DNA from 2 places in the Acidovorax sp. SRB_24 genome. Region 2 is predicted to be linked to the other one. Evidence: predicted binding sites of a transcription regulator. Region 2 holds the regulator's gene; the other holds the start of a gene.

Region 1 (15,189 bases), on a different contig from region 2:
ACGCGCTCGCCACGCAGCAGCACATCGAAGGCGTGGGGTTCGCCTTGCGCGCTGAAGTCGCTCACCGCCGCGCCAAAACTGCGCACGCTGCTCCAGCAGCCCGCGTGCAGCACGCGCGCCAGGCTCTCTTCGTGGCCATTGACCACGACGCAGCCCGTGGGCGGCACGGTGCGCACCAAATGGTGAAATTGGCGCTCGATGGCGGCAAGATCGTCAAAGATGTCGGCGTGGTCGAACTCGAGGTTGTTCAACACCGCGGTGCGCGGGCGGTAGTGCACGAACTTGCTGCGCTTGTCGAAAAACGCCGTGTCGTATTCGTCGGCCTCGATCACGAACAGCGGGGCCGTGGCGTCCGGCCCGGCGCCCGCCACCGGGCGCACTGGCGCACCCAGGCGCGCCGACAGGCCGAAGTTCAGCGGCACGCCGCCCACCAGGAAGCCCGGCTGCAGTCCGGCGGATTCGAGGATCCAGGCCAGCATGGAGGTCGTCGTGGTCTTGCCGTGCGTGCCGGCCACGGCCAGCACATGGCGACCCTGCAGCACGTGTTCGGCCAGCCACTGCGGTCCGCTGGTGTAGGGGACGCCCGCGTCGAGGATGGCATCCATGAGCGGGAATTTGGCGCTGCCATCGGGCAGGCGCGCGCGGCTGACGACGTTGCCAATGACGAACATGTCGGGGGCCAGCGCCATCTGTTCGGCGCCAAAGCCCTCGACCAGGTCGATGCCGAGGGCGCGCAGCTGGTCGCTCATCGGCGGGTACACCCCGGCGTCGCAGCCCGTGACCTTGTGCCCAGCCTCGCGCGCCAGCGCCGCCAAGCCCCCCATGAACGTACCGCAAATGCCCAGGATGTGTATATGCATGGGTGCCGATTCTAAGGTTTTGGCAAAAATGGCCTCCAGCGCTCTTCTGGCCAGCGTTGGCAGCTATGAAAACGGGAGTAATGCCGCCGCCGCCCGTCGGGCCAAGGGCCTGCACGGCGCAGGGCCGTTGGGCGCTTGGGGCAGGATGTGGGGAGGCTGGGCGGCACAATGCGGTGCTGAAAGCCTTGCCATGAACACGTCCATCGCCTCCGAAATCGCCCGTGCGGCCGCCAGCCTGGTGGTCGAGGAGGGCCTCGAATACGGCCCCGCCAAGCGGCGCGCCCTCAAGCAGCTCGCGCTGCCCGCCCGCACGGCGCTGCCCGACAACGAGCAGGTGGAAGATGCGGTGCGCGAGCACATCGCGCTGTTCTGTGCCGACACCCAGCCCAGCGAGCTGCTCGCGCTGCGGCGCCTGGCGCTGGTCTGGATGGAGCGCATGGCTGCGTTTCGCCCGCACCTGGGCGGGGCGGTCTGGTACGGCACCGCCACGCGTTTGTCAGATATTTATCTGCAGTTGTTCTGCGATGACTGCAAATCGGCCGAGATTGCGCTGATTGACCACGGCATCGACTACGAGCCGCAAACCCTGTCCGGCTTGCACGGCAAATCCGTGGAAGCATTGAGTGTGGGCTGCCCCGTTCCCGAACTGAAAACGGTGGTCGGGGTGCACCTGCTCATCTACGACCTGGACGACCTGCGCGGGGCCTTGCGGCCCGACGCGCGCGGGCGCACGCCGCGCGGCGACCTGGCCGCGGTGCGCCGGCTTTTATTGGAGCCCAACTTGTGAGCGAAACCCCTTTTCCCTCCCTTTCCGGACCTCCGTCCGACCAAGATGTGGTCGGCGTGCGGCGTCGCCGGCTGCTGTATGCCGGTGTGGCCGCCGCCGCAGGCCTGGGGGGCGCCGGTGGGGCGTGGTGGAAATTCCAGCCCCATGCGGTCGACCCCGGTGCGCAGCAGGCGCTGTGGGGCGAGGCTTTCACCACCCCCGATGGTGCAGCACTGGCTATGCAGTCGTTCCGCGGCAAGCCTTTGCTGCTGAACTTCTGGGCCACCTGGTGCCCGCCGTGCATTGCCGAGCTGCCGATGCTGAACGCATTTTTCCGGGACAACGCCGTCCGCGGCTGGCAGGTGCTCGGGCTGGCCGTGGACCAGCCTTCGGCGGTGCGCACGTTTCTGGGCCGCTTGCCGCTCGATTTTCCGGTAGGAATGGCGGGCCTGGGCGGCACCGACCTGTCGCGCGCGCTGGGCAACCTGACGGGCGGCCTGCCATTCACCGTCGTGTTCAGCGCTGGCGGGCAGGTGCTGCACCGTAAAATGGGCCAGGTAACGCCGCAAGACCTGAAGCAGTGGGCTGCCGTGCGTTGAGGCTGTGCCATCTGCCGAGTCCGAATGCGATTGGGCAATCGCCTCTTTTAATCAAAAATGTGTTGAGAAGGCTGTAATAGGGCGAATTTGGAGTAAATTCGCGCCCTGTTCAGATTTTTAGCCGTTGGAGTCCCCATGGATTTGCGAAAACTCAAAACCCTCATTGACCTCGTATCCGAGTCGAATGTGTCCGAACTCGAAATCACCGAGGCAGAGGGCAAGGTGCGCATTGTCAAGAGCGGCGGCACGGTGGTGCAGCAGTATGTGCCCGCACCTGTGGTGGCACCAGCTTCCGCGCCCGCCGCCGCGCCAGTCGCCGAATTGCCCGCCCCCGCGGCCGCTGCGCCCACAGGCCATGTGGTCAAGTCGCCCATGGTGGGCACGTTCTACCGTGCGTCGAGCCCAGGCGCTAAATCGTTCGTGGAAGTGGGCAGTGTGGTCAAGGAAGGCGAGACCATCTGCATCATCGAGGCGATGAAGATCCTCAACGAGATCGAGGCCGACAAGTCGGGCACCATCACGCGCATCCTCGGCGAAAACGGCCAAGCCGTCGAATACGGCCAGCCGCTGTTTGTGATCGAGTAAGCACGGTATGTTCACGAAGATTCTTGTTGCGAACCGCGGTGTTCTTGCCGCAGGCAAGGCGAAGCAGATTGCACTGGCACGTGCCAGCGTGCGGGCGATGAGCCGCGGGACAGCCCATGTTTAAAAAGATACTTGTTGCCAACCGCGGCGAAATCGCCCTGCGGATCCAGCGCGCCTGCCATGAACTGGGAATCAAGGCGGTGATGGTCTATTCCGAGGCGGACCGCGATGCCAAATACATCAAGCTGGCTGAAGAAGCCGTGTGCATCGGTCCTGCGCCGTCGCCGCTGTCGTACCTCAACATGCCGGCCATCATCTCGGCCGCCGAGGTGACCGATGCCGAGGCCATCCACCCTGGATACGGCTTCTTGAGCGAGAACGCGGACTTTGCCGAGCGGGTGGAAAAGAGCGGCTTCCAGTTTATCGGCCCCACGCCCGAAAACATCCGCATGATGGGCGACAAGGTGTCGGCCAAGCAGGCCATGATCCGCGCGGGCGTGCCCTGCGTGCCGGGGTCGGACGGCGAACTGCCAGACGATCCGGTGCAGATCCGCCGCATCGCCAAAGCCGTGGGCTACCCGGTCATCATCAAGGCGGCCGGCGGCGGTGGCGGCCGTGGTATGCGCGTGGTGCACACCGAGGCCGCCCTGGTCAATGCCGTGCAGATGACCAAGGCCGAGGCCGGTGCCGCGTTTGGCAATCCGGCGGTCTACATGGAAAAATTCCTGCAGAACCCGCGCCACATTGAAATCCAGATCCTGGCCGACAAGCACCGCAACGCGGTCTACCTCGGCGAGCGCGACTGCTCCATGCAGCGGCGCCACCAGAAGGTGATCGAGGAAGCGCCGGCGCCCGGCATTCCGCGCAAGCTCATCGAGCGCATCGGCGAGCGCTGCGTCACGGCCTGCAAGAAGATCGGCTACCGCGGTGCGGGCACCTTCGAGTTCCTCTACGAGAACGGCGAGTTCTATTTCATCGAGATGAACACGCGCGTGCAGGTCGAGCACCCGGTGACCGAGTGGATCACGGGCGTGGACGTGGTGCGCACGCAGATCATGGTGGCCGCTGGTGAGAAGCTGCCTTTCACGCAGCGCCAGATCGAGGTGCGCGGCCATGCCATCGAGTGCCGCATCAACGCCGAAGACCCCTACAAGTTCATTCCTTCGCCAGGGCGCATCACCGCCTGGCACGCGCCCGGCGGGCCCGGTGTGCGCGTGGACTCGCATGTCTACACGAACTACTACGTGCCGCCGAACTACGACTCCATGATCGGTAAGCTCATCGTGCACGGCGACACGCGCGAGCAGGCCCTTGCGCGCATGCGCACCGCGCTGTCCGAGACCGTGATCGAAGGCATCAACACCAACGTGCCGCTGCACCGCGAGCTGATGGTGGACGCCAAGTTCATGGCCGGTGGCACCAACATCCACTACCTGGAAGAGTGGCTGTCGCAGCGCCAGCGCTGATTTCCGCCAGCTCTTGCCCGCGGACCCACGCCCTCTTCAGCGGTGCGGGTCCGCTTTTTCTTTGCCGCAGAGGAGGCGCGATGCCATGTATGAATTGAGCCTGATGTGCCCGGAAGACCGGGTCGAAACGGTGAGCGAGGCGCTCGACGCCCTCGATGCCCTGAGCGTTTCAGTGGAAGATGCCGATGCGCAGACCGACGCCGAGCAAGCGCTGTTTGGCGAGCCCGGCATGCCGCCGCCCAAGGATGGATGGCAGCGCAGCCGCGTGGTGGCCCTGTTCGCGCAGGAGGCGGCGGCGCGCGAGGCGCTGGCATTGTTGGTGGCGCAGGATTTTTTTGCCGGCTGCCATGCGCTGGGCGTGGCGGCGGTGCCCGACCAGGACTGGGTGCGGCTGACGCAGTCGCAGTTCGCGCCCGTGGACATCACGCCCGATTTCTGGATTGTGCCAACCTGGCATGAGCCGCCCGCGCAGGCCACACGCACGATCCGGTTGGACCCGGGACTGGCGTTTGGGACCGGGACGCACCCGACGACACGCATGTGCCTGCGTTGGATCGCGCGCCAGGGGGTGGCGACGCCAGGACTGGGCCGCGTGCTTGACTACGGCTGCGGCTCGGGCATTTTGGCCATTGGCGCTGCCAAGTTTGGCGCCACCGACATCGATGCCGTCGATATCGATCCTGCGGCCGTCGAGTCCACCGCCTACAACGCACAGGCCAATGGCGTCCAGTTGCGTGCGGGCCTGCCGGACCAGGCCTCCGGCACCTACCAGACCGTGCTGGCCAACATCCTGGCGACACCGCTCAAGGTGTTGGCGCCGCTGCTGTGTGCCCATGTCGCACCGGGCGGCAGTCTGGTGCTGGCCGGCATTCTGGAGCGACAGGCACAGGAACTCCAAGATGCCTATGCCCCTTGGCTCGCGCTCTCCGTGGCAGACAGCGAGGACGGCTGGATCCTCATGGTGGCTTCGCGCTGATGCGCAGCGAGGGGCGTGCACCGCGGCCCCCTACAATCCCCAGCCGATGAGCCAGATCACCCGTTGTCCGTCCTGCGCGACCCTTTTCAAGGTCGTCGCGGACCAGCTCCGCATTTCCGACGGGTGGGTGCGCTGTGGGCATTGCCAGCAGGTGTTCGATGCGTCTGAGCATCTGCAGCCGGTGCCTGCCCCGGCACTGATGCCCGATGTGCCACTGGACCGCCAGCCACCGCCGCCGCAGCCCGCGGCGCCCTCCGTCGAGCCGCCACGCGTGTGGGGTTCTGCACGGGGGCCTGGGCCCGAGGTGCCTGCTTTCGCGGCCGCTCCTGCCGCTGCCGCTGTACCCCCGGGAGGGAATGCGCCGGCGGCATGGGCCACCCCGTTTGCGTGGACCATGCCGCCGGCGCCGGCCAGCGCCTTGCCTCTCCCGGCAGCCGGGGCAGGGGACATGCGACCGGAGGACAGCGCGGAGTGCGCACCGGAGCCCTTGCCACCGGCAGGGTACGAACTTCCGACGGCGCCGCTGGAGGAGCCCGATATCCCATCGCTGCGGGGCGATGCCGAACCCGTCTTAGAGCGAGAGCCAGAGGTCGGAGGCCTTGGGGATGGGCTGCCGGAAGCGGAGACGCGGCTGGACTCGCTCCGGGAGCCGGCGGCCCTGCACGATGCGCCACAGGCCCTGCACGCGCCGGAGGACGAACCGCTGGCCGCTGGCGATGAGGTGCCCGGCGCAGCCGAACCCATGCCCACCGAGGGCGCGAGCGCGAGCGCCGAGCCATCCTTTGTGCGCATGGCGCGCCGCAAGGCCTTCTGGCGCCGGCCCGCTGTGCGTGTGGCACTGGGCCTGGCGGGCGTGGCCCTGCTGTGCGCGCTGGTGCTGCAGGTGGTGGTGCAGCAGCGCGATGCCATCGCTGCGGCCCGGCCCCAGTGGCGTCCGTTCCTGCAGGGCTTGTGCGCACCACTGCGGTGCCGCGTCGAGGCGCATCGGCAGATAGCGTCCGTGGTGGTCGACAGCTCGTCCTTCAACAGACTGCGCGGCGAAAGCTACCAGTTTTCGCTGGCGCTCAAGAACCGTTCCCATCTGGTGCTCGCCATGCCGGCCGTGGAGCTGACGCTCACCGATGCACAAGACCAGCCAGTGCTGCGGCGGGTGCTGCTGCCCCAGGACTTGGGCGCGCCGCCCATATTGCTCGCCCTGGGCGACTGGAGTGCGAGTCTGCAGGTGCATGTGGCCCTGGGCAATGCGCGCATCGCCGGCTACCGGGTGCTGGCTTTTTATCCCTGAAACGGCTTTGGCCTGAAAAGAACTTTTGATATGGCAGTCCTGATTTGCGGTTCCCTGGCGTTTGACACCATCATGACCTTCGAGGGGCGCTTTGCCGAGCAGATCCTGCCCGATCAGCTGCACATCCTGAACGTGTCGTTTCTGGTGCCGTCGCTGCGGCGGGACTTTGGCGGCTGTGCGGGCAACATTGCCTACAGCCTCAAGTTGCTGGGCGGAGAGCCCTTGCCGATGGCGGCGCTGGGCAGCGATGGTGCGGAATACCTGGAGCGCCTGCAATCCCTGGGCATCAGCACAGCCCATGTGCGGCAGGTGGAAGACACCTATACCGCGCAGGCGATGATCATGACCGACCGCGACAACAACCAAATCACCGCGTTCCATCCCGGCGCGATGATGCAGGCCCACGCCAACCGCATCGATGCCGGCCTGACCGGCGTGCGCCTGGGCATCATCGCGCCCGACGGGCGCGATGCCATGCTGCAACATGCGGCGCAGTTCGTGGCCGCGGGCATCCCGTTCGTGTTCGACCCGGGCCAGGGCCTGCCCATGTTCAATGCCGAGGAGCTGACGTGGTTTGTCGAGCAGGCCAGCTGGGTGACGGTGAACGACTACGAAGGCAAGATGCTGTGCGAGCGCACCGGCTGGAGCTTGGCGGACATTTCGCGCAAGATCCGCGGTCTGGTCGTCACATTGGGAGGCGAGGGGTGCGACGTGTGGATCGATGGCGAAAAGGAGCATGTCACCGCGGCGGTGCCCGAGCGCGTCGTCGACCCCACGGGCTGCGGCGATGCGTGGCGGGGAGCGCTGCTGTTTGGCCTGGAGCAAGGCTGGCCCTTGGCGCGCTGTGCCGCGCTGGGCAACCGCCTGGGCGCACTCAAGATTGCCCGGCGCGGTCCCCAAAACTATGTGTTAAACGCTGCGATGTGGTGAGCAGGCACAAAAAACCCCGGTGCCAGAACACCGGGTTTTTGCGTGGAGCGCGCTCTCTCAGGGTTTGGTACCCGTAGGGAAGGGCCATGCTGCCTGGGGGTTGAGCGTGGTCTGCGCCGCAGGAGCGGCGACGGGGGTCTTGGCCGGCTTCTTGGCTGCGACCGCCTTTTTCATCGCAGGCTTCGCCTGCGCTGCTGCTGCCTTCGGCGCTGCTGCAGCCTTCTTGGCCGGCGCGGCGGAGGAGGTGGCTGCTGCCTTTTTGGCCGGGGCCGCGGCCTTGGCTGCCGTCACTTTCTTGGCGGGAGCAGCCTTCTTGGCAGGCACTGCAGCTTTCTTGGCGGCCGGGGCCTTCTTGGCAGCGGGTGCTGCCTTACCGGGCGCTGCAGCCTTCTTCGCGGTGGCGGTCTTTTTCGCCGGCGCAGCGGCCTTCTTGGCAGGAGCCGCGGCCTTTTTGGCAGGAGCCGCGGCCTTTTTGGCAGGAGCCGCAGTCTTCTTCGCAGGAGCCGCAGCCTTCTTGGCAGGAGCCGCAGCCTTCTTCGCAGGGCTTGTCGCCTTTTTCGCCGGTGCTGACTTCTTGGCGGCCACGGACTTTTGGGCCGCAGCGGCCTTCTTGGCAGGTGCAGCCTTGGCCGGAGCCGCTGCCTTCTTGGCGGGGGTTGCGCTCTTGGCTGGAGCCGTCTTTTTCGCGGCTGTCTTGGCTGACGGCGTGGCCGTTTTCACTGCGGCGGACTTGGCGGCTGCAGTCTTGGTGGCGGATGCCGTGGCCTTGGTGGCGGATGCGGTTTTCTTTGCGGGTGCGGCCTTCTTGGCGGCCGGTTTTTTTGCAGTTGCCATCATGTTCTCCTTCGGTCAATGAGCAAAGAGCACTTCCTGCCTGCTGTGGGCACGAAGCGATCCATGGCGATGGAGCAAGCGTCCATCGCCATGAACACGGGGACGCCGCGCGCGCCAGCACGGAGTGCTGTGGCGGGTGCGGGGCGTAAAAAGGAAAGCCATGGGCGGTATGCGGTGCGCTGCACTCAGTCCCAGGACAGGGCGCCGCCCGTCTGGTACTCGATGACGCGGGTTTCGAAGAAGTTGCGTTCCTTCTTCAGGTCGATCATCTCGCTCATCCAGGGGAACGGGTTTTCTTCGTTGGGGAAGAGGGTTTCCAGGCCAATCTGCGTGGCTCGGCGGTTGGCGATGTAGCGCAGGTAGCCCTTGAACATCGAGGCGTTCATGCCCAGCACGCCGCGGGGCATGGTGTCTTCCGCGTATCGGTATTCCAGCTCCACGGCCTTCATGAACAAGGCCTTGATCTCGTCCTTGAACTCGGCGGTCCAGAGGTGCGGATTTTCGAGCTTGAGCTGGTTGATCAGGTCGATGCCGAAGTTGCAGTGCATGGACTCGTCGCGCAGGATGTACTGGTACTGCTCGGCGGCGCCCGTCATCTTGTTCTGCCGGCCCAGCGCGAGGATCTGCGTGAAGCCGACATAGAAGAACAGGCCTTCCATGAGGCAGGCGAAAACGATCAGCGACTTGAGCAGGGTCTGGTCGTTTTCATGCGTGCCGGTGTGGAAGTGCGGATCGCTGATGGCCTCGATGAACGGGATCAGGAATTCGTCCTTGTCGCGGATCGACTGCACTTCGTTGTAGGCGTTGAAGATCTCGCCCTCGTCCAGGCCCAGCGACTCGACGATGTACTGGTAGGCGTGGGTGTGGATGGCCTCTTCAAAGGCCTGGCGCAGCAGGAACTGTCGGCACTCGGGCGCGGTGATGTGGCGGTAGGTGCCCAGCACGATGTTGTTGGCGGCCAGCGAGTCGGCGGTCACGAAAAAACCGAGGTTGCGCTTGATGATGCGGCGCTCGTCTTCGGTCAGGCCGTTGGGGTCTTTCCACAACGCGATGTCGCGCGTCATGTTCACCTCTTGCGGCATCCAGTGGTTGGCGCAGGTGGCCAGGTATTTTTCCCAGGCCCATTTGTATTTGAAAGGCACCAGCTGGTTGACGTCGGTCTGGCCATTGATGATGCGCTTGTCGGCGGCGTTCACGCGGCGGCTTTGCGGCGCTACAGATGCGGGAGCTGCTGGCGCAATGGCGGCGGGCGCTGTGGCCGGGATGGTTTGCAAGGTGGATGTCTGGAATGGCGCGGGCGGTTGATCCACCAGGCGGTTTGTGGGGAGACCGCTGTCCAGTTGTGTTGGCAATGAGGGAGTGACTTCTTCGTCCCAGGTCAGCATAGATTTTCCAGTGCTCGGATTATGAAAGCAGCGCCGCGAAATGCAAAGCGTTGGTGCATGGCGCGGCGCTGTTTTGTTGCTTGGTAGCACATGCGAAGCCGAGCTTTTTCGCGGCTTCGCACGTGGATTTATTGGCAGGCTTCGCAGGTCGGGTCGTCGATGGCGCAGAACTTCACATCGGTCGCTGGCGCCGCGCCCATGTGCGCTTGTGCTGTGGCGGCTGCGGCTTCGAGTGCGCCGGCGTTGCCAGCGGCTTCGCTGCCCGACGACACGGCGTTGAGCCGACCGCTTTGCACCGTGGACTTCTCGGCCTGGGTGGCGCTGGTGGTGCGCAGGTAGTAGGTGGTCTTGAGGCCGCGCAGCCATGCCAGCTTGTAGGTCTCGTCGAGCTTTTTGCCCGATGCGCCCGCCATGTAGATGTTCAGCGACTGGGCCTGGTCGATCCACTTCTGGCGCCGTGCCGCAGCCTCCACCAGCCAGGTGGTCTCGACTTCAAATGCGGTCGCATAGAGCGACTTGATGTTGTGCGGCACACGGTCGATGGGGCGCAGGGATCCGTCGAAATGCTTGAGGTCCATGACCATCACGTCGTCCCACAGACCGAGGCGCTTCAGGTCGCGCACCAGGTAGCCGTTGATGATGGTGAACTCCCCCGAGAGGTTAGACTTGACCGACAGGTTGCCAAAGCAGGGCTCGATCGATGCGTCCACGCCCACGATGTTGGAGATGGTGGCCGTGGGTGCAATGGCCGTGCAGTTGGAGTTGCGCATTCCGTCCTGGGCGATCTTCTTGCGCAGCGCTTCCCAGTCCAGCGTGGACGACCGGTCCACTTCGACGTAGCCGCCACGCGCTTTTTGGAGCATGTCGATGGTGTCGTAAGGCAGGATGCCCTGGCTCCACAGCGAGCCCTGGTAGGTCTGGTACTGGCCGCGTTCACGTGCCAGTTCCGACGAGGCCCAGTAGGCGTAGTAGCAGATGGCTTCCATCGATGTGTCGGCAAACTCGACGGCCTGCTGCGATGCGTAGGGGATGCGCAGTTCGTACAGGCTGTCCTGGAAGCCCATCAGGCCCAGGCCCACCGGGCGGTGGCGCAGGTTCGAGTCCTTGGCTTTTTGCACGGCGTAGTAGTTGATGTCGATCACGTTGTCGAGCATGCGCATCGCCGTCTTGATGGTCTTTTGCAGCTTGGCGTGGTCGATGGCGCCATCCTTGAGGTGCTGCAGCAGGTTGACGGAGCCGAGGTTGCAGACGGCCGTTTCGGTGTCGCTGGTGTTGAGCGTGATCTCGGTGCACAGGTTGCTGGAGTGCACCACGCCGGCGTGCTGCTGGGGCGAGCGCACGTTGCAGGCGTCCTTGAACGTGATCCAGGGGTGGCCGGTCTCGAACAGCATGGTCAACATCTTGCGCCACAGGTCGGTGGCCTGGATGGTGCGTGCCGGCTTGATCTCCCCGCGAGCGGCCTTGGCTTCATAGGCCACGTAGGCCTTCTCAAAATCGGCGCCGAAGAGGTCGTGCAGGTCGGGCACGTTGTTGGGCGAGAACAGCGTCCACGAGCCCTTTTCCATGACGCGGCGCATGAACAGGTCGGGGATCCAGTTGGCCGTGTTCATGTCGTGCGTGCGGCGGCGGTCGTCGCCGGTGTTCTTGCGCAGCTCCAGGAACTCTTCGATGTCGAGGTGCCAGGTTTCGAGGTAGGTGCAGACCGCGCCCTTGCGCTTGCCGCCCTGGTTCACCGCCACGGCGGTGTCGTTGACCACCTTGAGGAAAGGCACCACGCCTTGCGATTCGCCATTGGTGCCCTTGATGTGCGAGCCCAGGGCGCGCACGCGCGTCCAGTCGTTGCCCAGGCCACCGGCAAACTTCGACAGCAGGGCGTTTTCCTTGATCGACTCATAGATGCCATCCAGATCGTCGGGCACCGTGGTCAGATAGCAAGACGACAGCTGCGAGCGCAGCGTGCCGCTGTTGAACAGCGTGGGCGTGCTGGACATGAAGTCGAACGAGGACAGCACCTCGTAGAACTCGATGGCGCGTGCCTCGCGGTCCGATTCCTTCAGCGCCAGGCCCATGGCCACGCGCATGAAGAAGGCCTGTGGCAATTCGATGCGGGACTTCTGCACATGCAGGAAATAGCGATCGAACAGGGTCTGCAGGCCCAGGTAGTCGAATTGCAGGTCGCGCGAAGGCTGCAGGGCAGCGGCCAGGCGCGGCAGGTCGTAGGTCAGCAGCTGGGGGTCGAGCAGCTCGGCGTCCACACCCTTCTGGATGAAGGCCGGGAAGTAGCTGGCGTACTCGGTGGCCAGTTCGGCTTGGGTCACGTCCTTGCCCAGGACTTCCTTGGCGATGGTGTGCAGCAGCAGGCGGGCCGTGGCGTAGGTGTAGTCCGGGTCTTTTTCAATCAGCGTGCGCGCCGCCAGGATGGATGCCTTGTACACCTCGTCGACGGGCACGCCGTCGTACAGGTTGCGCATGGTCTCGGTGACGATGGGTTCGGCCTTCACGTCGGCGCCCAGGCCCGAGCAGGCGTCTTCGATCAGCGAGCGCAGGCGCGGCAGGTCGAGCGCGTAGCGGCGGTCGCCATCGACCACGTTCAGCACCGGCGTGGCCGGCGCTGCCTGCACCTGCTGGCGCGCGCGGTCTTGCGCATGGCTTTCGCGGTAGAGCACATAGGCGCGCGCCACCTCGTGGTGGCCCCCGCGCATCAGGCCCAGCTCCACCTGGTCCTGCACGTCCTCGATGTGGAAGGTGCCGCCGCCCGGGCGCGAGCGCATGAGTGCGCGCACGACGTTCTGCGTCAGGTGATCGACCACTTCGCGCACGCTGGCAGACGCTGCACCCTGGGAGCCGTGCACCGCCAGGAAAGCCTTCATCATGGCGATGGCGATCTTTGGAGGCTCGAAATGCACGACGGCGCCGTTGCGGCGCAGGATCTGGTAGTGGGGCAGCGTGGCGCCGGCGCCCGGCGCAGCAGCAGAGGCTGGAGCGGCCACAGCAGCGTCCGCAGGGGGCAGGGGGAAATGGTTCGTAGCAGCTTGCATGGCGTCCTCTCGTTGGGCTGGCAGGGTGAAGTGGCGCGGCGGATGGGTCTGCGCCGCGCAAAACGTAATGTGCCGGGTGCACACCCCGATCACACTATAGGTGGTGTGTGGGGTGGCTTCAATACACTACCGGTAGTGTATAGCGCCCCGGGCTTTCGTGGTGCATGGGGTCATGGCAAAGCCGCCTGGCGTCCGTCTTCGGACGGCGCACAGCCCCGGCTGGCGGAGCTTGTGGGGGCAGGAAGGTCTGTCGGCGCGCTCCGGCGGCCACTTTGGCGTCGGGAGCGGCGTGGTGCCTGGCGGTGCGGGTCTGTGGACGCAGTGCCTATCGAAAACCCTTGCCCGCACAGAGACTGAAAAATTCCGCGGGAAGGGGCGCCATTCTAGGGGATGGGCGGGAAGCGGCTGGCATCCCAACCCAGTATTTTTTGCAGCCGCACCCAGTCAAAGCCGCAGCCCGGATCTGCCTTGCGATCGGGGGCGATGTGCTCGTGGCCGGCCACGTGGGCCAGGGGGTAGCGCTTTGCCAGGTCGGTGCACAGCCTGGCCAGGGCGGCGTACTGCGCAGGCTCGAAAGTTCCGCCTTCCAGTCCTTCCAGCTCGATGCCGATCGAGTCGTCATTGCACTGCGGGCGGCCCCGGTACCACGATGCCCCGGCATGCCAGGCGCGCTGGTCGCAGTCGACGAACTGCCAGACCGTGCCATCGCGCCGCACAAAGAAATGGGCCGAGACCTGCAGGCCGCGAATGCTCTGGTAGTAAGGGTGCGCATCCCAGTCGAGGGCGTTGGTGAACAGCTCCTGCACCGCTGTGCCGCCGTATGCGCCCGGGGGCAGGCTGATCGAGTGCACCACCACGAGGTCTGTGACCGCGCCCGCGGGGCGTGGTCCGAAGTTGGGCGAGGGCAGGTGCACGGCGCCGCTGTGCCAGCCGCCCGACCAGGGCGAGGCGGTGTCGGGTGCGGCGCTGTGCGCTTCAGCTTTCGGCGTCGGCGTCGGCATGGGGCTCGGGGTCGTGCGGCGCAGCGATGTTCAGGCGGGCGATCCGGTAGCGGATCTGCCGCAGGCTGATGCCCAGCCGCGCTGCGGTGGCCGTGCGGTTGAACCCGGCTTCGCGCAGGGCGCGCACCAGAATGTCGCGCTCTTGCTGGTCCAGCCAGGCCTGCAGGTCGCTGGGCAGGTCGCCGGCGTTGGGCGCCGCGGTGCCAGGGGCGGGCAGGGTCTGCTGGCGGGGAGGCAGGTCGGGCTGCATGCCGGGGGCGCTTTCTTCCACATGCAGGCTGTCGCCGTCGCTCAACGCCACGGCGCGGTGCAGCAGGTTCTCCAGCTCGCGCACGTTGCCCTTGAGGGGGTGGCGGGCAATGGCGGCCAGGGCTGCATCGCTGAGGGGCGGAGAGGCCACGCCCGACTCCTGTGCGATGCGGGCCAAGAGGGCCCGGCATAGCGCAGGCAGGTCCTCGCGGCGCTCGCGCAGCGGCGGGATGGTGATTTCGATGACGTTCAGCCGGTAGTACAGGTCTTGCCGGAAACGGCCTGCCTGCACGTCGCCCGCCAGGTCGCGGTGCGTGGCGCTGACGATGCGCACGTCCACCGCCTCTTCCTGGGTCGATCCCAGCGGGCGCACGCCGCGCTCCTGGATGGCGCGCAGCAGCTTGGATTGCATGGCCAGTGGCAGGTCGCCGATTTCATCGAGGAACAGCGTGCCGCCCTGGGCCGCCTGAAAGTAGCCCTGGCGGTCTTGCACCGCGCCGGTGTACGAGCCCTTGCGCGCACCGAAGAACTCGGCTTCGAGCAGGTTTTCGGGGATGGCGCCGCAGTTGACGGCCACCATGGGCCCGGCGGCGCGGTGGCTGCTGGCGTGCAGGGCTTGCGCCACCAGCTCCTTGCCCGTGCCCGACTCGCCACGCACGAGCACCGGGGCCATGCTGCGCGCCACCTTGGCCACGCGCTGCTTGACGTTGCGCATCGGCTCGGAATCGCCCACCAGCCGGTCGAGCGCGGTGCTGTCGCTGTCGCCGAAGTCGCCCGCTGCCGCGGGGCGCGCTGGCGGCGTGCGGGTGCCGCTGCGCGGCGCAGGCACACCGTCCGTGCCCTGCACGGCCGAGGCCACGACCGAGCGGAACTGCTTGAGGTCGACCGGTTTGGTCAGGTAGTCGAAAGCGCCCGAGCGCAGTGCCTCGACGGCGTTTTCGGCCGAGCCATAGGCGGTCATGACCACGCAGCGTTCACGCCGCTGCGCCGTGCGCAGCTCCTGCAGCAGCTCCATGCCAAACCCGTCAGGCAGGCGCATGTCGCTGATGACCACATCAAAACGCTGCGCCTGCAGCTGGTCGCGTGCTTCGCCCAGCGTCGCGGCGGTTTCCACACGGTAGCCTTCGCGCAGCAACGTCAGTTCGTACAGCGTGCGCAGGTCGGGCTCGTCGTCAACGACCAGGATGGAGGCAGCAGGTGCGTGCATGGCGGTGC
Region 2 (15,189 bases):
GGCGTGGCAAGGGGGCCGGGGGTGGAGTTTTGGAGTGTCATGGCGGTGGCATCATAGCGAGCATGTCCTTGTCCCTACAGACGGCGGTGCAGCGGCTGGAGGCCCTGCTCGCCGACCTTTCGCGCTTTCCCTGGCAAACCACCGCCCAGACGCTGCGCGAGCGCTTTCGCGAGGACCGCCTCGGGCTCACGGCCAGCAGTCTGACCTTCACCACCGTGCTGGCGCTGGTGCCGTTCGTGACCGTGGCGCTGGCCGTGTTCACCGCGTTCCCGATCTTCGGCAAGGTGCAGGGCGGGCTGCAGCGCTGGCTGGTCGACAGCCTGGTGCCCGAGACCATCGCGCGCCAGGTGCTGGGCTACCTCACGCAGTTCGCGGCGCAGGCCAGCGGCCTGGGGGTGGCGGGCTTCAGCATCCTGCTGGCGACGGCGCTGGCGCTGATCCTCACGATCGACCGCACGCTCAACAACATCTGGCGCGTGCGCCGCCTGCGCCCGCTCGGCCAGCGCGTGCTGATCTACTGGGCCGCGATCACGCTGGGCCCGCTGGTGCTGGGCGCGAGCCTGGCGCTGTCGTCGTACGTGGTGTCGGCCTCGCGCGGCCTGGTGCAGACCTTGCCCGGCGGCGTGCGCCTGCTGTTCGACTCGATCGAGTTCCTGGTGCTGGCTGCCGGCATGGCGGGTCTCTACCACTACGTGCCCAACACCCTGGTGAAGTGGCGCCACGCCTGGGTGGGCGGCCTGTTCGTGGCCGTGGGCATGGAGCTGGCGAAGAAGGCGCTGGCCCTCTACATCAGCACGGTGCCGACCTACTCGGTGATGTACGGCGCCTTCGCCACGCTGCCGATCTTGCTGGTCTGGATCTACGTCGCCTGGGTCATCGTGCTGCTGGGCGCGGTGGTCACGGCCTACCTGCCGAGCCTGCTGGCGGGGGTGGCGCGGCGCGCCAGCGGCCAGGGCTGGCAGTTCCAACTGGCGGTCGAGGTGTTGCAGGAATTGCAGCGCGCGCGCCGCCACATCGGCAAAGGCCTGCGCGCCAGCCAGCTCGCGCAACTGCTGCGCGTGGACGTGCTGCCACTGGCGCCGGTGCTCGATGCGCTGACGGCGCTCGATTGGGTGGGGCGAACCAGCGACCTGGAACAGAGCGCTGCCGATGATTCCGAACCGCGCTATGTGCTGCTGGCCGATCCCGAAAGAACCCTGCTGGAGCCCTTGCTGCAGCGTCTGCTGCTGCTTCGCGCCGACAGCCTGGAGCCGCTGTGGGGCAGCGCCGGGCTGGCGCAACTGCATCTGTCGGATGTGCTTCAAAAAGAATAGCTGCTGACGCTTATGGGCAAAGCGCTGGATGGTGATTGAGCCACCGATGCGCCGTGTCAGGGTGCTGCGTCACCGCACCTTGGCGTGGCAGGCCCATCGCGGCACTGCGGAGGGCATCCACTGCCGTTTCCAAGAGCCACTGAAGGCCCTGCAGGTGGCGTCTGAACACCGGGGGTTCGGACTTGCAGGCAGCGCCTTGGAAAATTGAAAGGATGGGCCTGTTGAGCAGGTTCAGGTAAGTCAAGGTAACTCTTTATTCCAAATGGCGGACGGCCTTGCAGGCGGGGCAGCGTGGTGCTAAATCGCACCAGCGGTGAATTTCTCACGCAAGTGATCAGGAGTGCCGGTCGGCCTTTCTCCATCCTTTGTGCAGAGGGCGAATTCCGCTGCAGCGAAGGAGAAAGCCATGAAAAATCTGCAACCCACGCAGGCCGAGGCGCTGAAAGGGGGGCTTCAGGGAGTGGTCATTCTTCCGAATGACCTGGCCTACGACACCGCACGCAAGGTCTGGAACGCGATGATCGACAAGCACCCTGCCGCCATCGTCTGCTGCGCCACCACCGCCGATGTGGTCCATGCGGTGAATTTTGCGCGAGAGCAGGGCCTTCCACTCGCGGTGCGCGGCGGCGGGCACAACATTGCCGGCAGCGCACTGTGCGACGACGGTATCGTCATCGATCTTTCGCAGATGAAGGCCGCACAGGTCGATGCCGCCGCCCGCCGCATCACCATTGAGGGCGGTGCCACGCTGGCCGATTTCGATGCCGCCACCCAGGCCCACGGGCTGGCAACGCCGCTCGGCATCAACTCCACCACCGGCGTCGCCGGTCTCACGCTGGGCGGTGGCTTTGGCTGGCTCAGCCGCAAATACGGCATGAGCGTCGACAACCTGGAATCGGCCGAAGTGGTGACGGCGGCGGGCGAGGTGCTGCGCGCCAGTGCCACCGAGCATCCGGACCTGTTCTGGGCGTTGCGCGGCGGCAGCGGCAATTTCGGCGTGGTGACCCGTTTCGAGTTCGGGCTGCATCCCGTGGGCCCGAACCTGCTGGCGGGTCTGATCGTCTTTCCGATGGCCGAGGCAAAGCGGGTGCTGCAGCAGTACCGCGAATTCATGGACAAGGCGCCCGACGAACTGGCGGTGTGGGTGGTTCTGCGCAAGGCACCGCCGCTGCCGTTTCTGCCCGAAAGCGTCCACGGCCAGGAGGTCATCGTGCTGGCGCTGCTCTACACCGGCGACCCGGCGCAGGGGAAAACGCTGGTCGAGCCGCTGTACCGCTGGGGCACGCCGGCCGGCACCCACGTCGACGTGATGCCCTACGTGGCCTGGCAGAAAGCCTTTGACCCGCTGCTCGCGCCCGGCGCACGCAACTACTGGAAGTCGCACAATTTTTCGGAACTCAAGGACGGATTGTTCGATGCCGTACTCGACGCCATCGCCACCTTGCCATCGCCCCAATGCGAGATATTCTTTGGCGCCATTGGCGGCGCCACCACCCGGCCGGCGCCCGATGCCGCAGCCTATGCCCACCGCGATGCCCGCTACGTCATGAACGTGCACGGCCGCTGGGACGACCGGGCCGATGACGCGCGCTGCATCGGCTGGGCGCGCGACTTCTTCAAGGCGTCGGCGCCCTTTGCCAGCGGCGGTGTCTATGTCAACTTCCTGACCGACGACGAGAGCGACCGGGTGAAGGCGGCCTACGGCCAGAACTACGAGCGGCTGGCGCAGATCAAGCGCCAATACGACCCCGCCAACCTGTTCAGCACCAACCAGAACATCCGGCCCGCCTGACCGCAATCAGCGCGGTTGCAGTCCGGCAAAACTGTTTTTTGGATTCAACGGGCGGCAGGCTCATGCGTTCAAGAAGTCCCGAATGGCCATCAGCGTGCCGTCGGGCGCCTCGGTCATCTGGTGGTGGCCCACGGGCAGGCTGACCACCTGCACGCTCTTTCCGGCCGCGCGCGCGGCGGCGATCAGGCCCTGTGCGGCCTTGGGCGTGGTCATCTGGTCCTGCGCGCCGAGCACGAACAGCACGGGGCAGGCGATCTGCGCGATGGCGGCCTCGCCGTTGGCGTAGCTGTCGCAGGCCATGAAGCCGCGGTGGAACAGGTTGACCTGCGGGTTGCTGCGCAGCACGCGCCGGCCCAGGGCCAGCCCCGCGCCATAGACCCAGGCGCCCGCGCCCGACGGCGGGGCGAGCGTGCTGCGCGAGAACACGTTGACCATGCGCAGCGCCTTCTCGGGCGCATTCAGCGCCGCGTCGATGAGGGCCGGCGACACCTTCATCGGGAAGGCCGTGCCCACCAGCACGAGGTGGCTCGCGCGCGCGCCCAGGCGGGCCGCCGCCTCGAGCGCGATCAGCGAGCCCCAGCTGTGGCCCACGAGCGCGGCTTTGGGCACGCCCACGGCATCGAGCAGGGCGGCGACGAAATCGGCCGCCGCCTCGACGCTGGCCGGCGCCTCGCCTGCGCTGCGGCAGTGGCCGGGCAGGTCGACGGCGAGCACGTTCCAGCCGTGGTGGGCGAGGTAGCGGCTTTGCAGCGCCCAGACGCTGTGGTCATTGAGCACGCCGTGGACCAGCACCGCGGTGGGCTGGGCCGGATTGAAATCCTTGCCGCCGGTGTAGCAGTAGGCGGTGTGGCCGTGGACGTCGACGTACATCACGCACCTGCCTTTTCTGCCGCCTTCAGCGCGCGTTTCAGGTCGTCGATCAGGTCATCCGCATCCTCGAGCCCGATCGACAGGCGGATCGTGCCCTGCGTGATGCCGGCCGCGGCCAGCGCCGCGTCGTCCATGCGCGAGTGCGTGGTGCTGGCCGGGTGGATCACCAGGCTGCGGCAGTCGCCGACGTTGGCCAGGTGGCTGAAGACCTTGAGCGCCTCGATGAACTTCTGGCCCTGCGCGCGCGAGCCGGCGATGTCAAAGCTGAACACCGAGCCGGCGCCGCGCGGCAGCAGCTTTTGTGCCAGCAGGTGGCTCGGGTGCGACTCCAACATCGGATGGCCCACGCGCGCAACGAACGGCTGGCCGGCCAGGAATTCGACCACCTGCTGCGTGTTGCGCATGTGGCGCTCCATGCGCAGCGGCAGCGTCTCGATGCCCTGCAGGATCAGCCAGGCCGTGTGCGGGCTCATGCAGGCGCCGAAGTCGCGCAGGCCTTCGCGGCGCGCGCGCAGCAGGAAGGCGCCGACGGTGCTTTCCTCGCTGAACACCATGCCATGAAAGCCGCCGTAGGGCGCGCTGAGTTCGGGGAATTTGCCCGACCGGTCCCAGTCGAAGCTGCCGCCGTCGACCACGACGCCGCCGACCACCGTGCCGTGGCCCGACAAAAATTTGGTGGCCGAGTGGTAGACCAGGTCGGCGCCGTGCTCGAACGGCTTCATCAGCCAGGGCGAGGTCAGCGTCGAATCGACCAGCAACGGCACGCCGGCTTCGTGCGCGAGGGCGCTGACGGTGGGGATGTCGAGCACGTCCAGGCCCGGGTTGCCCACCGTCTCGCCAAAGAACAGCTTGGTCTGGGGGCGCACGGCGGCGCGCCAACCGTCGATGTCGCCGGGCTGCACGAAGGTGGTGTCGATGCCGAAGCGGCGCAGCGTGTAGTGCAGCAGGTTCTGCGAGCCGCCATACAGCGCCGTGCTGGCGACGATGTGGCTGCCCGCGCCCATGAGCGTGGCGATCGACAGGTGCAGCGCAGCCTGGCCGCTGGCCACCGCGATCGCGCCCACGCCGCCTTCGAGCGCCGCCACGCGCTGCTCCAGCACCGCGGTCGTCGGGTTGCTGATGCGGCTGTAGACGTGGCCGGGGCGCTCCAGGTTGAACAGCGAGGCCGCGTGCTCGCTCGACTCGAAGACGAACGAGGTCGTCAGGTGGATCGGCGTGGCGCGCGCGCCGGTGGCGGGGTCGGGGGCGGCGCCTGCGTGCAGGGCCAGCGTGTCAAAACCAGGGTCGGCGTAGCCGGGCATGAATGTCTCCAAGGTGGGGCGGCGAACGAAAAGCCGTGGCATTGTGGGCTATATTTCCCAGGCACCAGAACAGCGCCACCGCAGCGGCCCCGGAGAACACCATGAAAGTCAGCGACATCCTTCGCGTCAAGGGAAACACCCTCTACACCGTCACGCCCGACGAGCCGCTGGCCCATGCCGTCGATGTCATGGCAGACAAGGACATCGGCTCGCTCGTGGTCATGGAGCACGGCGACCTCGTGGGCATGCTGAGCTTCCGCGAGGTGATCCAGGCCGTGGTGAAGAACGGCGGCAGCCTGGGCACGCGGCTGGTGCGCTCGGCCATGGACGACCACCCCCTGACCTGCACCACCGAGACCGACATGGACGAGGTGCGCCGCATGATGCTCGACCGCCACGCGCGCTACATGCCGGTCATGGACAAGAAGATGCTGATGGGCGTGATCAGCTTCTACGACGTCGCCAAGGCCGTGGTGGACAGCCAGAACTTCGAGAACAAGATGCTCAAGGCCTACATCCGCGACTGGCCGGCCGAGGGTCAGAACGCCTCCACCTGATCCGTGGTTTCGGTAAAAAAAGGGCTGCAGCGCTTGCCAGGCAAGCGTCTGCAGCTATTTTTTTGGGAGTGACCGGTCTGCAGCCGAGGCCGCTGCCGCGGCGCCGCCGCTCGGGGATAATCACGGCCCATGAGCGGCAACACCTTTGGCACCCTTTTCACCGTCACCAACTTTGGTGAATCCCACGGACCGGCCATTGGCTGCGTGATCGACGGCTGCCCGCCCGGCATGGCCTTGTGCGAGGCCGACATCCAGGCCGACCTCGACCGCCGCCGCCCCGGCACGAGCCGGCACGTCACGCAGCGCAATGAGCCCGACGCGGTCGAGATCCTCTCGGGCGTGTACGAAGGCCAGACCACCGGCACGCCGATCGCGCTGCTGATCCGCAACACCGACCAGCGCAGCAAGGACTACAGCAACATCGCCGAGAGCTTTCGCCCCGGCCATGCCGACTACACCTACTTCCACAAGTACGGCATCCGCGACCCGCGCGGCGGCGGGCGGTCGTCCGCGCGCCTGACGGCGCCCACGGTGGCGGCCGGCGCTGTGGCCAAGAAATGGCTGGCGGAAAAGTTCGGTACGCAGCTGCGGGCCTGCATGGTGCAGATCGGCGAGCGCGCGATCCCGTTTGAGGGCTGGGAGCATGTGCCGCACAACCCGTTCTTCGCCCCCACGGCCGACGTGGCGCACCTGGAGGAGTACATGGATGCGCTGCGCAAGGCCCGCGACTCGTGCGGCGCGCGCATCCGCGTGCAGGCCACGGGCGTGCCCGTCGGCCTGGGCGAGCCGGTGTTCGACAAGCTCGATGCCGACATCGCCTACGCCATGATGGGCCTCAACGCCGTCAAGGGGGTGGAGATCGGCGCCGGCTTTGCCAGCGTGGCGCAGCGCGGCACCGAGCACGGCGATTCGCTCACGCCCGGGGGCTTCCGCAACAACAACGCGGGCGGCATGCTCGGCGGCATCAGCACGGGGCAGGACATCGAGGTGCAGATCGCGATCAAGCCGACCAGCTCCATCATCAGCCCGCGCGAGTCTATCGACATCCATGGCCAGTCCGTGCAGGTCGTCACCAAGGGGCGCCACGACCCGTGCGTGGGCATCCGCGCCGCGCCGATTGCCGAGGCGCTGCTGGCGCTGGTGCTGATGGACCACGCGCTGCGCCACCGGGCGCAGTGTGGCGACGTGCACGCCACGCTCGCGCCGATCAAGGCCTCGCTGCTGTAGCGCGGCGCCCGGGGCAGGGCGCTATAAAAATAGAGCTGCTGGCGTAGGCTGCATCAGGGCCTGAGGGCAAAAATACCCAATTTTAGGCGGCTAGCCTGCAGGCGGTCCGCCGGTTCGGGAGTGCGCCTCGCCCATGGAGCGGCGTGCACGCAGCCGCTGGGACTTGCGCCCGGCCGCAGGCGCAGCGCCGTCAGCGCACCTCGTCCACGAGCGTCTTGAATTCGTCGATGTCTTCGAAGCTGCGGTAGACGCTGGCGTAGCGCACGTAGGCCACCTTGTCGAGCTTCTTGAGTTCGCGCATCACCAGCTCGCCAATGCGGCTGGACGGGACCTCGCGCTGGCCCAGGTTGAGCAGCTTTTCTTCGATCCGCTCGATGGCGGAGTCGATCTGCGCGGTGCTCACAGGGCGCTTGCGCAGCGCGATACTGAACGAGCCCAGCAGCTTGGTGCGCGTGTATTCGGTGCGGCGCCCGTCCTTCTTGACGACGACGGGAAAGTTGACCTCGGGCCGTTCATAGGTCGTGAAGCGCTTCTCGCAGGCCCCGCACTGGCGGCGCCTGCGGATGAAGTCGCCGTCCTCGGACACCCGGGTCTCGACGACCTGCGTTTCCTGGTGGCTGCAAAACGGGCACTTCATGTCGGCGCTCCGTACAGCGCCCGGCCGCTCCCGGCCCGCGTCCGCTCCCGCAGCGGGAAGCGGCGGTGCGCGGCGGGGGGCAGGGGCGCGCCAGGCATGCTCAGCGGTAGACCGGGAAGCGCGCGGTCAGCGCGTTGACCTTGGCGCGCACGGCGGCGATGTGGGCTTCGTCGCGCGGGTTGTCGAGTACGTCGGCCAGCAGGTTGGCGGTCAGGCGCGCTTCCTCGTCCTTGAAGCCGCGCGTCGTCATCGCGGGCGTGCCCACGCGGATACCGCTGGTAACCATCGGCTTTTCTGGGTCGTTGGGGATGGCGTTCTTGTTGATCGTCATGTGGGCGTTGCCCAGCACGGCCTCGGCTTCCTTGCCGGTAATGCCCTTGGCGCGCAGGTCCACGAGCATGACGTGGCTTTCGGTGCGGCCGCTGACGATGCGCAAGCCGCGCTCGGTCAGCGTCTCGGCCATGGTCTGCGCGTTCTTCAGCACCTGCTGCTGGTACTGCTTGAACTCGGGTTGCAGCGCTTCCTTGAAGGCCACCGCCTTGGCCGCGATCACGTGCATCAGCGGGCCGCCCTGCAGGCCCGGGAAGATGGCGCTGTTGATGGCCTTTTCGTGCTCGGCCTTCATCAGGATGATGCCGCCGCGCGGGCCGCGCAGGCTCTTGTGCGTGGTCGAGGTGACGACGTCGGCGTGCGGCACTGGGTTCGGGTAGATGCCGGCGGCGATCAGGCCCGCGTAGTGCGCCATGTCGACCATGAAGATCGCGCCCACGTCCTTGGCCACCTTGGCAAAGCGGGCGAAGTCGATGCGCAGGCTGTAGGCCGATGCGCCGGCGATGATCAGCTTGGGCTTGGACTCGTGCGCCTTGCGCTCCATCGCGTCGTAGTCGAGCTCTTCCTTGTCGTTCAGGCCGTAGCTGACGACGTTGAACCACTTGCCGCTCATGTTCAGCGCCATGCCGTGCGTGAGGTGGCCGCCCTCGGCAAGACTCATGCCCATGATGGTGTCGCCGGGCTTGAGGAACGCGAGGAACACGGCTTCGTTGGCCGAGGCGCCGCAGTGCGGCTGCACATTGGCGGCGTCGGCGCCGAAGATCTGCTTGACGCGGTCGATGGCCAGCTGTTCGGCCACGTCGACGTATTCGCAGCCGCCGTAGTAGCGGCGGCCCGGGTAGCCTTCGGCATATTTGTTGGTGAGCTGCGAGCCCTGGGCCCACATGACGGCAGGAGAGGCGTAGTTTTCGCTGGCGATCAGCTCGATGTGGTGCTCTTGGCGCTGGTTTTCGCCCTGGATGGCGGCAAAGAGTTCGGGGTCGGTGTGCTCGACAAGAATATTGCGTTGGTACATGGTGGCAGTCCTGTGAACTGGTGTCCCTTGAAACAAGGGCTGCCCAGGCGAACGGCTGAATCACTCCAGGCCGGAGCCCACAGCGGCACGCTCCCCAGTGGTTTGCCAGAGGCCAAAGCCTCTGCGGGTTCCACGTCAGCGGCGGCGCATCCCGAGCGGGGCGCCGCGCCTATCGCCAGTCGCGTGCCGTGCAAGTGTAGCTGACAGACAGCCCGCCGGTCGGCACGGGCGGACGATGGCCTTGCTCAGAATGCCGACAGCAAGGCTACTTTTTCGCCCGTGCCGGCGGGCGCATTCTCGGGGCGCAGGGCCGCAGGAGGGGCAGCCGGCGCCGACGGTGCCGGTGTCGCGCTGGTTGCCAGCATGCGCGGCGGTGCTGCGGGCACGGCGCGCCCACCGGCCACCTGGCGCAGTCGCGCGTGTTCCGCCAGCACCTTGGCCGCGTAACCACCGTCGCTGGGCAGGTTGGCCGCACCGACGTAGTAGCGCAGGCCGCCTTCGACGGAGCCGGCGCGGGCGATGCATTCGAGCAGGACCTTCACGCCGACGCGCAGGTTCGTCACGGGGTCGAACGCGGCCAGCTGGCCGCCCACGTCTTCGTATTTGTCGGTGTGGATGCGCGTCATGACCTGCATCAGGCCTTGCGCTCCGACGGAACTCTGGGCGAACGGGTTGAAGCTCGACTCCACGGCCATGACGGCCAGGATCAAGGTGGGGTCGAGCTTGGCGCGGCCGCCGGTCTCGTAGGCTTCGGCGACCAGCAGGCTCAGCGGCTCGGGCGCCACGCGGTATTTCTTGCTCAGCCAGTAGGCCACTTTGGCCTGCTCCTTGGGCAGATCCTGCGGGTTGGCTGCCAGCACCCGTTCGCTCGGCTCGGGTTCGGACTCGGTGAGCGCACTCAGCGCGATGGCTTGGCGCGACTGCAACCAGCCCATGAGCTGTTCCTCTCCGCTCTGGCGCAGGTCGGGGCGTGCGACCAAGGTGATGGCCAAGAAGGCCACAGCCAAGCCCAGGAGGGCGAAGCTGTTGTGGGTAATTTCAAGAAAACCTGCGATCACGTCGGCGGCAATAGTGCGCAAGCCAGAGACCATATTTCCTGACGCTGTCATAGCTTTCCTTTCTGCGGCAGGGCCCGGAGAGACGATGCACCACCGAAGTGAAGCGGAATCCGGAGACCTTGCCTGGATTGGTACGCCATCAGATTCGTGTTCGGCGCGCAGCACCTGAAACACAGAATTGACTTAGCCGGATTCGGCAGCGGTTGGGGTTTGTACTAGCCCGTTTCGGGGCTGGCGGATTCTAGGAGTTCATTTAATAGCCCGTCAACACTGTTAACTTCTATTTTTATACAAAAAAAGAATATAAAAACTGTGTTTAAATGCAGTTTTTTGACGGGATGGCGTGCAAATGCCGGGAGAGGGCGCAGAAATTGCACGGCGGCGCAGTACGGAAAATTCAATCGCTTTTTTCACACAATTGACATCAATATTTGAGCCATCTGGGCATTTTTGCTATCGTTGGTTTGCCTGCTTTTGCGGGTATTGCTGAACGAATGCAGACTCGCCCGCCGACCGCATGCAGTGCGAAGGCTGTGGTGGAGAAGCTTCCTAAGCACCCTCGGGGGCAATACCTTGTCCCCTTGCTGCCCGGACTTCCTCTCCGTGCCGCAAACCCGATGGCAAAGACCGTTGTGTCAGCCGTCAGGCCCGGTGGGCTGGCTCTGCGCCGGTTCGCCGGGCTTTCTTGTTTAGCGAAAGTGGGGCACGCACTGCGCGTCTTCTGGTCCAATCTGGCATCTTGACTCACCGGGTTATTCCTGAAGGCTGGCGGCATGAACTTTCTGCACATCACGAGCCACCGCTGGGTGCGGCGCCTGGGCTGGGCGCTGGGGTGCCTTGTGCTGGTTTGGGCCGTGGGGTGGCTGGCCGTGCCTTCATTGGTGCGCAGTCAAGCGCAGAAGCTGGCGTCCGACAAGCTGGGTCGCCCGGTCACGATAGGCCGGGTCGATTTCGTGCCCTGGACGCTGGAGTTGAGCGTGTACGACCTCGCGGTGGCCGCCACCGATGGCGGCTCGCCCCAGCTGCACATTCAGCGCATCTATATAGATGCAGAGCTGCAGTCCCTGCTGCGCTTGGCGCCCGTGGCGGACGCGGTGCAGATCGATGGCCTGACCGTTCGGCTCGCGCAGCGGGCGCCGGGCCGCTACGACATCGACGACATCGTGGCGCGGCTTCAGCAGCAGGCCGATCCGCAGGCCGCGCCACCCCAGTTTGCGCTCTACAACATCGCGGTGCATGGCGGTTCGGTAGACTTCCAGGACGAAACCGTGGGGCGCACGCATGTGTTGCGAGGCCTGGAGCTGCAAATCCCCTTCTTGAGCAACCTGGCATCGCAACGCGAAGTCAAGGTGTCCCCGCACCTGGCGTTCACGCTCAATGGCAGTGCATTCGACTCGCAGGCCGAGGCCACGCCGTTCAGCGAGAGCCAGAAAGCAGAGGCCACGATCCGCCTGTCGGGGCTCGATCTGGCCCCCTACCTTCCCTATCTGCCCGCCAGCCTGCCGCTGCGCCTGCAGGCTGGCGTGGTGGACGCCGACCTGCGCCTGTCTTTCGTCCATGCCCCGAGCGCGGTGGTCAAGCTGGGGGGCCGCCTGCAGGCACGCAAGGTCCGTGTGACCGACACGCTGCAGCACGAACTGCTGTCCTTCGATGCCTTGGCGGTGGATGTGACCGACCTGCAGCCGCTCGCACGCATCGCACGCATCGGCGCCGTGCAGCTCGATGCGCCGCGCCTGGCGGTGCGCAAGGACCGCGCCGGGAAGATCAACCTGGACTGGGGTGGAGCGCACGCTGCAAATCCGCCATCCGCGGTGGCCAGCGTCACCCCCGCGCAGGCCGACTCCGGGGCTGGCGCTGCTGGCTGGCAATTGGCCGTGGCGCGCCTGGCCGTGCGGGGTGCGCAGGTGGATTGGCAGGACGACAGCCTGCCTGCACCGGCCAAGGTCGCGTTGCGGGGGCTGGAGCTGGATGTGTCGTCCGTGGCGCTGCCCTGGTCCAAGCCACTGCGGTTTTCTGGCCAGACGCAGGTGGCGGAAGGCGGCGCCGGGCCAACGGATGCGCGCGTGGTGTTCGAAGGCGAGGCGACAGATCGGCAGGCCAAGGTGGCAGCCTCGGTGCGTGCGCTGCCGCTCGCTTTGGCGGCGCCTTATCTGGGCCAGTGGATGGCGCCGCGCCTGCAGGGTGCGCTCGATGCGGACTTGGGCGTGGCCTGGAATGGCCCGGCGGTGGTCGCGCATGTGGCCCGGCTGACGCTCGACGGCGTGGCGCTTGCCTGTGCGCCGCGTTCCAGTTGTGCCGCTGGCGGCCCGCTGCCTGCGGGCATGGCGATGCGCGCAAAGGATTCGCTGGCCGAATTCCCACGGCTCCAGATCGCCGATGCCCAGGTGGACGTGGCACGGCGCACGGTGCGCGTGGGCCAGCTCGCGCTGACGCAACCGCGTCTGCGGCTGGAGCGCGGTGCCGACCACCGCTGGATGTTCGAGCACTGGCAGGCGGCGCACCCGGCCGCCCAGGGCGCGCGCCACCCGCAGACAGCTGCGGTGCAGGGCGCGCCGTGGAGTGTGCAACTGGCCGATGTGTCGGTGGACGGCGGTGCGCTGGCGTTTCGCGATGCAGCGCAGGCCACGCCCGTGGCGTTCCAGCTGTCTTCGCTGCAGATGCGGCTGAAGGACTTTGCCCCGCTGGCGCAGTCCGCACCGCCGTCGGCGCTGCGCCTGTCGGCGCGCTTGGGCGCGGGGCGCGCCGATCCGGGCCGTGTGGAGTACGAGGGTACGCTCGGTCTGGCTCCGCTGACCGCGCAGGGCAGGGTGCTGGCCACCCATGTGCCGCTGCATGCGTTCGAGCCCTATTTCGCCGAATCGCTCAATGTGGCCATCCGCCGTGCGGACGGCAGCTTCAAGGGGCAGGTGCACTATGCCCAGTCTGGCGCCGGCCCGCGCATCACCGTCCGGGGCGATGCCGCGCTCGACGAGGTGCGCGTTCGCATGGCGCAGGCGGCGGCGGCGACCGAGGCCAGAGCGAGCACGGCGCGCGGCCTGGGGGCAGGCGATGACGAGCTGTTGAATTGGAAGTCGCTGAGCGTGCGCGGCCTGCAGGTGGCGCTGGTGCCGGGGCGGCCGACCACGGTGGACGTCCGCGAGACCGCGCTGAGCGACTTCTTCGCCCGCGTCATCGTGCAGGAAAACGGACGCTTGAACCTGCAGGAGCTGGTGAAGAAGCCGAGCTCGGCCGAGTCTGCCCGCGGCGCTGCGGCCGCTGCACCCGACGGCCGGGGCGCGGAGCCGGTGGTTCGCATCGGCCCGCTCAAGCTCACGGGCGGCCAGGTCCATTTCGTGGACCATTTCATCAAGCCCAACTATTCGGCCGATCTCAGCGACCTCAGCGGCCAGCTCAGTGCGTTTTCTTCCGTCAAGCCTAGCGGCACCAGCGCTCCCGCGATGGCCGATCTGGAGTTGCGTGGTCGCGCCGAGGGCACGGCGTCCCTGGAAATCGTAGGCAAGCTCAACCCTCTGGTCGACCCCTTGGCGCTGGACATTCAGGGCCACATGCGCGATCTGGAGCTGCCGCCGCTGTCGCCCTACACCATCAAGTATGCGGGCCATGGGATCGAGCGCGGCAAGCTCAGCATGGATGTCGCTTACCAGGTCCTGCCCAACGGCCAGCTCACGGCCAGCAACAAGCTGGTGCTCAACCAGCTCACCTTTGGCGAACCCGTCGAAGGCGCGCCGGCCAGCCTGCCGGTGCGGCTGGCCGTGGCGCTGCTGGCCGACCGCAATGGGGTGATCGACCTGGACCTGCCGATCAGTGGCTCACTCAACGACCCGGCGTTCCGCCTCGGGCCGGTGATCTTCAAGGCCATCGGCAACCTGATTCTGAAGGCGGTGACGGCGCCGTTCTCGCTGCTCGCCCATGCCCTGGGCGGGGGCGGGGGCGAGTCGCCGAGCGCGGTCGCCTTCGCGCCGGGCAGCGCGCACCTCGACGACAGTGCGCGCCAGGCGCTCGACAAGGTGGCGCGCGCGCTGACCGACCGGCCGTCTCTGACCATGACCGTGGTGGGCGAGGCCAGTGCAGAGATGGAGCGCGATGCCTGGAAACGCGAGCGCCTGCAGCAGGCCCTGCTGGCTCAAAAGCGCCGCGCCGCGCAGCGCACGGGCCAGGCGGCAGAGACGGTGGCGGCCGTGGAGCCGCAGGAGTACCCGGCCCTGCTCAAGGAGCTGTACCGCCGCGCCGACATGCGCAAGCCGCGCAACCTGGTCGGCATGGCCAAAGACCTGCCGCAGGCCGAGATGGAGGCCATGCTTCTGGACAGCATGGCCGTGCCCGACGACGCCATGCGCGAACTGGCGCTGGCGCGCGGCGTGGCCGTGCGTGACTACCTGGCCTCGCGCCAGTTGCCGCTTGATCGCCTGTTCCTGGGCGCCGCCAAGACGCTGCCCCCGACACCCCAGTGGACGCCCCGTGCGGAGCTCACTCTGGCCCTGCATTGACGTGGGGAAGAGGCACAGATCAAATACCAGCGAAAATAGCCGTTTGGCCTACCATCCAGACGCTGAATCTCCGTAGCGATGGTGGCCGCGCCCGGGGCTGTTCCCGCGCGTCCGTTCCCGACTGAATCCATGTTTCCTTTTCTCTCCCGCAACACAATGTCCGACGCACCCGAAACCCATCCGGCCCCCGCCAAAACTCCCGAAGCGCACCCGCTCGACGCGCTGACCGGTGGCGCCTTTTCGGCCGCCACGTCGGGTGAGCGCGCCTCGCGCATCCGCGAATGGCTCACCACGCAGCCCGCGCCTGAGCAGTTGCAGGAAGTGTTCAAGGAGCTCAGCGGCCGCGACAAGGGCGCGGCCCGCGCGGTGCGCGAGCGCATCGACGAATTGCGCCGCGCCAAGAACCAGGAAGCCATCGCGGCCGAATGGGCCGACAAGGCCCAGGCACTGCTGGCCGCCTCCAAGCTCAACATTGCCGACGCCCTGGCCTGGCAGCGCGATGCGGCCAAAGCCGGCGCACCGCTGTCGCGCGAGCCGCTGTCGCTGCTCAAGGTGCAGCTGGCCGACCGCGTCAAGGTGATCGAAGACCTCCAGCACCGCGT

Evidence for each region. The regulator NrdR, encoded in region 2, represses ribonucleotide reductase genes. The targets are predictions, from matches to a motif close to CACNANATNTNGTG.
Region 1: a site for NrdR is predicted at 12,817-12,830, ahead of B2J89_RS04610 (ribonucleoside-diphosphate reductase subunit alpha). Genes of this name have one in related genera too.

The regions. Positions count from the first base shown of each region.
Region 1 is NZ_MWOM01000008.1:83,068-98,256, forward strand. Features, by position in the region: gene mpl (UDP-N-acetylmuramate:L-alanyl-gamma-D-glutamyl-meso-diaminopimelate ligase) at 1-860, opposite strand, end outside; gene B2J89_RS04565 (hypothetical protein) at 1,051-1,647, shown strand; gene B2J89_RS04570 (TlpA disulfide reductase family protein) at 1,704-2,225, shown strand; gene accB (acetyl-CoA carboxylase biotin carboxyl carrier protein) at 2,361-2,810, shown strand; gene accC (acetyl-CoA carboxylase biotin carboxylase subunit) at 2,927-4,276, shown strand; gene prmA (50S ribosomal protein L11 methyltransferase) at 4,362-5,252, shown strand; gene B2J89_RS04590 (zinc-ribbon and DUF3426 domain-containing protein) at 5,299-6,537, shown strand; gene B2J89_RS04595 (carbohydrate kinase family protein) at 6,568-7,467, shown strand; gene B2J89_RS04600 (histone) at 7,525-8,187, opposite strand; gene B2J89_RS23190 (hypothetical protein) at 8,093-8,323, shown strand; gene B2J89_RS04605 (ribonucleotide-diphosphate reductase subunit beta) at 8,487-9,686, opposite strand; gene B2J89_RS04610 (ribonucleoside-diphosphate reductase subunit alpha) at 9,815-12,724, opposite strand; gene ampD (1,6-anhydro-N-acetylmuramyl-L-alanine amidase AmpD) at 13,108-13,725, opposite strand; gene B2J89_RS04620 (sigma-54 dependent transcriptional regulator) at 13,700-15,181, opposite strand.
Region 2 is NZ_MWOM01000001.1:74,732-89,920, reverse strand. Features, by position in the region: partial or broken gene B2J89_RS00365 (DUF2069 domain-containing protein) at 1-41, opposite strand, end outside; gene B2J89_RS00360 (YihY family inner membrane protein) at 63-1,313, shown strand; gene B2J89_RS00355 (FAD-binding oxidoreductase) at 1,720-3,105, shown strand; gene B2J89_RS00350 (alpha/beta fold hydrolase) at 3,166-3,975, opposite strand; gene B2J89_RS00345 (O-acetylhomoserine aminocarboxypropyltransferase) at 3,975-5,276, opposite strand; gene B2J89_RS00340 (CBS domain-containing protein) at 5,378-5,833, shown strand; gene aroC (chorismate synthase) at 5,963-7,060, shown strand; gene nrdR (transcriptional regulator NrdR) at 7,251-7,697, opposite strand; gene glyA (serine hydroxymethyltransferase) at 7,798-9,042, opposite strand; ZMP/ZTP riboswitch at 9,077-9,235, opposite strand; gene B2J89_RS00320 (lytic transglycosylase domain-containing protein) at 9,288-10,151, opposite strand; gene B2J89_RS00315 (DUF748 domain-containing protein) at 10,874-14,587, shown strand; gene B2J89_RS00310 (DUF349 domain-containing protein) at 14,744-15,189, shown strand, end outside.